Regions from separate parts of the Ferrovibrio sp. GW821-FHT12D07 genome, predicted to be linked through region 1. Evidence: predicted binding sites of a transcription regulator. Region 1 holds the regulator's gene; each other region holds the start of a gene.

Region 1 (2,266 bases):
TCCCGCCGTTTTCTCCTGATCGCCGCTGCCACCGGTCTTTTCCTCGGTCTGCAGGCCATTTCTGTCGCCTCGGCCCGGGCCGCAGCCCCCGACCAGTTCATCCGTGAAGTCGGTGGCGACACCCTCAAGGCTCTGGGCGACCGCTCCCTGACCCAGGAGAAGCGCGAAGGTCTGGTCCGCACTCTGATGACCACGCATCTCGATCTGGATGCCGTCGGCCAGTTCTGCCTCGGCCGTTACAACCGCGGCCTGACCGACGCCCAGAAGCAGGAATATCACGGCCTGTTCCTCGACTACCTGGTGAAGGTCTATTCGCAGCTGCTGTCGCAGTACAACGGCGAGACGCTGGACGTGCGCGACGGCGTCAAGGCTGCCGGCAGCGAACAGGTGGTGGAATCGCAGATCAACCGCCAGAACGGCCCGCCGATCCGCGTCGAGTGGAAGACCCATGAGAAGGACGGCAAGCCGCTGGTCACCGATGTAGTGGTGGAGGGCGTGTCGATGGCCTTCACCCAGCGCCAGCAGTTCGAATCCGTGATCCAGAACAATGGCGGCAAGGTCGAAGCACTGTTCACCGCGATGAAGAAGCAGATCGCCGGCCGCCGCTGACGCGCATCATGCAGACATGAAAAAGCCGGCCGTCTCGCGATGGCCGGCTTTTTCTTTATCCTGACGACAAATCAGGCCATGGCGGCGGCGGAGGTCAGCTCCAGCGCATAGCCGGCCGACCGCACCGTGCGGATCACATCCATCTCGCCATTGCCGTTCAACGCCTTGCGCAGGCGACGGATATGGACGTCCACCGTGCGCTGCTCGACATAGATGTCGCGACCCCAGACCGCATCCAGAAGCTGGTCGCGCGACAGCACGCGACCGGGATGCTCAAGGAAATAACGCAGCAGGCGGAATTCCGTCGGGCCCAGATGCACGTCACGGCCGTTGCGGGTGACCTTGTGCGTGGCGATATCCATCACCAGGCCGCCATAGGTCAGCACCTCTTCCGCCAGTGCCGGCCGGATGCGGCGCAGCACCGCACGGATGCGGGCCAGCAGTTCGCCCGGTGAAAACGGCTTGGCGATATAGTCGTCAGCGCCGGCGTCAAGGCCGCGCACGCGATCGGCTTCCTCGCCACGCGCCGTCAGCATGATGATCGGCACATTGCGGGCATTGGGATCGCGGCGCAGCTGGCGGCAGACCTCAAGCCCCGATAGACGCGGCAGCATCCAGTCGAGCAGGATTAGGTCCGGCATATGTTCAGCCACCTTCAGCAAGGCCTGCTCGCCGTCCATCGCTTCGTCGACGGTGTAATTTTCCTTTTCCAGGTTGTAGCGCAGCAGCGCCAGCAACGCCGCTTCGTCCTCGATCACGAGAACGCGCGGCTTGATGGAGATATTCATCGCTGGCCTCCCGGCGCATTCACCACGGCATAGGCCGTATCGTCGCCCTTCGGGCGGTCTTCCTTCTGCATCTCGCCCGTCACCGTGTAGTGGATCAGTTCGGCGATATTGGTGGCATGGTCGCCGATGCGCTCGATATTCTTGGCGATGAACAGCAGATGCGTGCTGCTGGTGATGGAGCGCGGATCCTCCATCATGTAGGTCAGCAGTTCGCGGAACAGGCTGGTGTACAGTTCATCCACCTCTTCATCGCGAGCCCAGACCGCGTCGGCCTTGGCGGCGTCCGCAGTAATATAGGCGTCCAGCGTGTCCTTGATCAGGGCCTGCACCAGGGCAGCCATGCGCGGAATGGCATGCACCGGCCGCACCAGCGGCGCCTGGTTCAGCGCCACCGCGCGCTTGGCGACATTCTTGGCATAGTCACCGATGCGTTCGATCTCGGACGAGATGCGCAGGGCCGAGACCACAATGCGCAGATCGTCGGCCATCGGCTGGCGCCGGGCCAGCAACTCGATGGCGAAATCGTCAACCTGGTTGCGCAGGGCATCGATCTTAGTATCGCTCTTCACTACCTCAGCAGCCAGATTGCTGTCACGCTTCACGATCGCCTCGACGGCGGCGGAAAGCTGTGATTCAGCCAGGCCACCCATCTGCACGATGAGGGTCGACAGCTTCTTCAGCTCGTCGTCGTATTTCTGAACAATATGTTGCGGCATTTTCTATGTCCTCACTCTGCTCAGCCGAAGCGACCGGTGATGTAGCCCTGCGTCCGCTCGTCCTTGGGATTTGTGAAAATCACCCTGGTATCGTCCGTCTCGACCAGATTGCCCAGATGGAAGAAGGCGGTCCGCTGCGACACGCGTGCAGCC
Region 2 (2,266 bases), 480 kb from region 1:
GCCGCCGGCGCCACCATGGGCCTGATCGGCATCACGGCGCTGGCGCTGGCCAGCTGGCTCGGGCCGCTCAGCCTGCCCGGTATCTTCCTGCCGATGATGCTGGTGGCGTTGTCGAATGGCCTGACCCTGCCCAACGCCACGGCTGGCGCGATCTCGGTCAATCCGCGTACGGCCGGTGCCGCAGCAGGTCTTTCGGGTGCCGTGCAGATGCTGACCGGCGCGGCCATGGCGCTGCTGGTAGGCTATGGCCAGGACCATGATCCGAGCCAGTATCCAATGATCTGGGCCATGCTCGGATGCGGCAGTTTGTCGGTCTTAAGCTTTCTGATCGCTTCGAAATTCCGCGCCAGCCGCCCCTGAACGGCACGTCTGTCCACAGGGGGATGCGACAAACCCGCGTGGTTTGCGGCTCCGATTCGTGCCGGTTCTCGAAACCCCGCATGGCTAGCGGTTTTTTTGCATTACCCGATGGGCAAAACCGCGGGGTGATGCTATGCAGGATTCGGGAATCAACCCCCGATTCGTTCAAAAACAACATCTGACTCATCAATTCCGAGGAGAGAGACCATGGCTAAGGCAGCCGCCACCAAGACGGTTACCGTCACTGCGAAGCAGATGGCTTCCACGCTGGCTGAGAAGCATGAGCTGCAGAAGAAGCTGACCCTCGCCCTGTTCGAGGACTTCTTTGCCGCCATCACCAAGTCGCTGAAGAAGGGCGAGCGCGTCCGTATGGGCGATATCGGTATCCTGCAGGTCCGCAAGCGCGCCGCTCGTATCGGCCGCAACCCGCAGACCGGCGAGCCGATCAAGATCAAGGCTTCCAAGAAGGTTGCCTTCCGCGCCTCCAAGGTGCTGAAGGAAGCCGTCTGATCCTTCTCTGAGGGATCAAGCTTCAAGGGCCTGCCTCGCGGCAGGCCCTTTTTCTTTGCGCGCTTTTCCGCGCTGCCGACTGTCATCGAACCGTCATTCCGGTCATCGAAAATTCACGGGACTTCGGGGAGTCCGCGATTCATCTTCCCGGCCAACGGATTACCTCAGATGGTGATTCGTCCAGCAGGTGACCGATGAATATGGCGCTCTTTCCGGCCCGTTACCGCACCATTTGGATATCCGACATCCATCTGGGCACGCGCGGCTGCAAGGCCGATCTGCTGCTGGAATTCCTCAAGCATACCGAGTCCGATACGCTCTACCTGGTCGGCGACATCGTCGATGGCTGGCGGCTCAAGCGGTCCTGGTACTGGAACCAGAGCCATAACGACGTGGTGCAGAAGCTGCTGCGCAAGGCGCGCAAGGGCACCGACGTGATCTATGTGCCGGGCAACCATGACGAGGCATTGCGCGATTTCATCGAGGGGGCCGGGTTGGCCTTCGGCGGGATCACCGTGCAGATGGAGGCGATCCACCAGACCGCCGATGGCCGGCGTTTCCTGGTCACCCATGGCGACCATTTCGACGGCATTGTCACCTGCGCCAAATGGCTGGCGCTGCTCGGCGACGCGGCCTATGGCTTCGCCCTCGACCTCAACACCTGGTTTAACCATATCCGCCGCCGCATGGGCCTGCCCTACTGGTCGCTGTCGGCCTACCTGAAGCACAAGGTGAAGAACGCGGTCGAATTCATCTCTGACTACGAGCAGGCGATCGCCGAGGAGGCCCGCCGCCGCCATGTGGACGGGGTGGTCTGCGGCCATATCCACCATGCCGAAATCCGCGAGATCGACGGCATCCTCTATTGCAACGACGGCGACTGGGTGGAGAGCTGCACCGCCCTGGTCGAGCATGCCGACGGCCGGCTGGAAATCCTGCGCTGGGCCGAATTGCGCGAGTCCATGGGCAGTTTCCTGACCGCCGACGGGCTGGACAGCCTGGAGCCGGCTATGTCCGAAGCCCCGATAAATGATCTGGTCCCGGAGGATATCGGGGCACTTGCAGGCGTTCAGCAGTCGGCAACGGTGGATTGATCGACTTTACACGGTGACGTGTATGCCCCCGAGTCGCAGGCATCAAGACCTGTGACAACTCTGGGCATCAGCAAATTTGCTTGGTATTCTAGGGGCATGGGAGTGCTTTCATCATTGCTCGGGGCCATCGGTCTCGGCGGCAAGCAAGAGGCCGTAAACCTGCGCCAGACTGCGTCTGGAATGCGCATGGGCGACGTCGTGCTCGGCACCGGCGCGAAAGCCGAACCGGGCAAGATGGTGTCAGTGCATTACGCCGGCTGGATTTGGGAAAACAGCAAGCCGACCCGCATGTTCGACAGTTC
Region 3 (2,266 bases), on a different contig from region 1:
CCATTCTGCGCGGCTGCCCGCGCCTGCTCGGCACGTTGGCTGGCACGTTTCGCCGCCGCCTCGTTGGCTTTCGCTGCCTCGCTCATGGAGGCTGCCTCGGCCGCCGTGCGATCCAGGCTTTCAGATTGCGATTCTGCGCTGTCCGCCAGCCCCTTGGCTTCACGGTTGAGCTGCACGGAGGCGCTGGAAATCGAATTGGCCGCCTGCACGATGGTGCCGATCACGCCACCCAGCCGTTCGGCTACCTGTGTCGAACCCTGGCTGATGACGCCGAAATCGCCGGCATAGTCGCTGTCCATGCCGACAGATAAATCACCTTCGGCCATGCGGCCGAACAGGCGCTTGAGGTCACCCACCACCGCATCCAGGGTGGTCGCCATATGATTGAACTTCTCGGCTAGCACATGAGCGGATTCCTCGTCGTCATGCGAGGAAACCCGCCGGCTGAGCACACCGTTGCCGATGGCGGCGCAGAGTTCGGCCATCTCACCCAGCACAGCGCTGTCGTTGCGGCGGAGCTGCTCAAGCTCCGTCTGCAGTATCGCCATCTGACGCTCAAGGGCTTCACGACGGCCGGTTTCGTCGGTCCAGCTGCGGGCCAGCTGCTGTAGCGGCTGGCGCAGGCTACCCGGGGCTTCCGATATCCGGGAGGCCGAAGCCGGCCAGTTTCCGAGAATGTCGGCAGCCTTTGCGCTGCCGCCAGCCAGAGACAGGATCAGCAGACTGCCCAGGATGAATACAACCACGGCGGAAACGATAATGGTTATTGATTGGCTGCCGACCCAAATCCAACCCAGAGTCGTTACGGCGAGCAGAACAATGGCCAGACCGACGCGTAATCCGGTCGGTAGATTGGCTAATCCCAGCATACTTCCTCCCGCCACAGAGCCATTTTGACTCCGGTTGCCTTTCCGGCCTGATCGTTTGTTCGCTTTTTTTATGTTGGTTTTATCTTAGCGTTACCTCTGCATGTACATGCAAGCTGTCCGTGTCTGACGTCCGTAAACCGCCCCCCTGACTTTAGTCGAATTACCCCGATTCAATTGTCGTCACGGTTGCGCCGCAGCAAGGTTCATCAACCCGTCACAGAGGCAAGCTAGGTGTTCCAGACGGGATGTACAGCCCGATTCCAGGAGAAGACCATGCCCCACGACCGCCCCGCCGGCCTCAGCCGGAGCGAAGCCTATGAAGCGTCTCAGGATATTGGCATCAACGAAAGCCCCAATCCAACCCTGGGGGAGATTGTCCTCCACCGTTACGGCCGTCGCGATATCCTGAAAGGTCTATTGGCCAGTGCAGCCGGACTGACGGTCGGCCAGAGCCTGTCGCCACTGACCGCGCTGGCCCAGACCGCGCCCACCGTGGCCAGCCGCTTCACCTTCACCGAGATCAGCCATGGCGTGGATCGCACACATCATGTCGCGCCGGGCTATGACGCTGACATCCTGATCCGTTGGGGTGATGCTGTGACGCCGGATGCACCGGCATTCAATGTACGCCAGCAGACTGCAGCCGCCCAGTCGAAGCAGTTCGGTTACAACAACGACTTCATCGGTTTTCTTCCGCTGCCGCTGGGCAGCGACAGCTCCACGCGTGGCCTGCTGTTCGTGAACCACGAATACACCAACGAAGAAGTCATGTTCCCCGGCGTCGGCCGGCAGGAAGCCAAGGACAAGCTGTTCAGGGACATGACACCGGACCTAGTGGCCGTCGAGATGGCCGCCCATGGCGCCAGCATCATCGAGATCGAGAAGAATACCGACGGCAAATGGGGCGTTACGGCTGGCAGCCGCTATGCGCGTCGTATTGATGTCTCGACCCCGATGGAAATGACCGGCCCGGCCGCGGGCCATGTCCGCATGCGCACCAAGGCCGATGCGACCGGTCGTCGCGTACTCGGCATGTTCAACAATTGCGCCGGTGGCATGACTCCCTGGGGCACCGTGCTGACCGCGGAAGAAAATATCCACGGCTATTTCTGGGGCAAGCTCGATCCCAATCATCCGGAAGAGCGCAACCACAAGCGCTATGGTGTGCCGGACAACTGGTATAACTGGGGCCAGTATCACGAGCGCTTCGACGTCAACAAGGAACCGAATGAGGCCAACCGCTTCGGTTGGCTGGTTGAGATCGATCCCCACAATCCGCAATTCGTGCCCAAGAAGCGGACGGCGCTTGGCCGCTTCAAGCATGAAGGGGCTGCTGTGGTGATCAACGGTGACGGCCGTGTGGTGGTCTATTCGGGCGACGACGAACGTTTCGAATA

Evidence for each region. Region 1 encodes PhoB, which activates phosphate uptake and scavenging genes when phosphate is short. Its sites were predicted from a motif close to TNTCATAAAACTGTCA; they were not measured.
Region 2: AC1RRE_RS05595 (UDP-2,3-diacylglucosamine diphosphatase) is a predicted target of PhoB. The motif match lies at 951-966, and genes of this name have one in related genera.
Region 3: AC1RRE_RS19090 (PhoX family protein) is a predicted target of PhoB. The motif match lies at 1,071-1,086, and genes of this name have one in related genera.

The regions. Positions count from the first base shown of each region.
Region 1 covers NZ_JBXAQN010000001.1:1,592,077-1,594,342, reverse strand. The annotation lists gene AC1RRE_RS07965 (MlaC/ttg2D family ABC transporter substrate-binding protein) at 1-609, shown strand, start outside; gene phoB (phosphate regulon transcriptional regulator PhoB) at 681-1,397, opposite strand; gene phoU (phosphate signaling complex protein PhoU) at 1,394-2,113, opposite strand; gene pstB (phosphate ABC transporter ATP-binding protein PstB) at 2,134-2,266, opposite strand, start outside.
Region 2 covers NZ_JBXAQN010000001.1:1,107,546-1,109,811, forward strand. The annotation lists gene AC1RRE_RS05585 (multidrug effflux MFS transporter) at 1-360, shown strand, start outside; gene AC1RRE_RS05590 (HU family DNA-binding protein) at 568-870, shown strand; gene AC1RRE_RS05595 (UDP-2,3-diacylglucosamine diphosphatase) at 1,065-1,964, shown strand; gene AC1RRE_RS05600 (FKBP-type peptidyl-prolyl cis-trans isomerase) at 2,151-2,266, shown strand, end outside.
Region 3 covers NZ_JBXAQN010000003.1:238,435-240,700, forward strand. The annotation lists gene AC1RRE_RS19085 (methyl-accepting chemotaxis protein) at 1-869, opposite strand, end outside; gene AC1RRE_RS19090 (PhoX family protein) at 1,143-2,266, shown strand, end outside.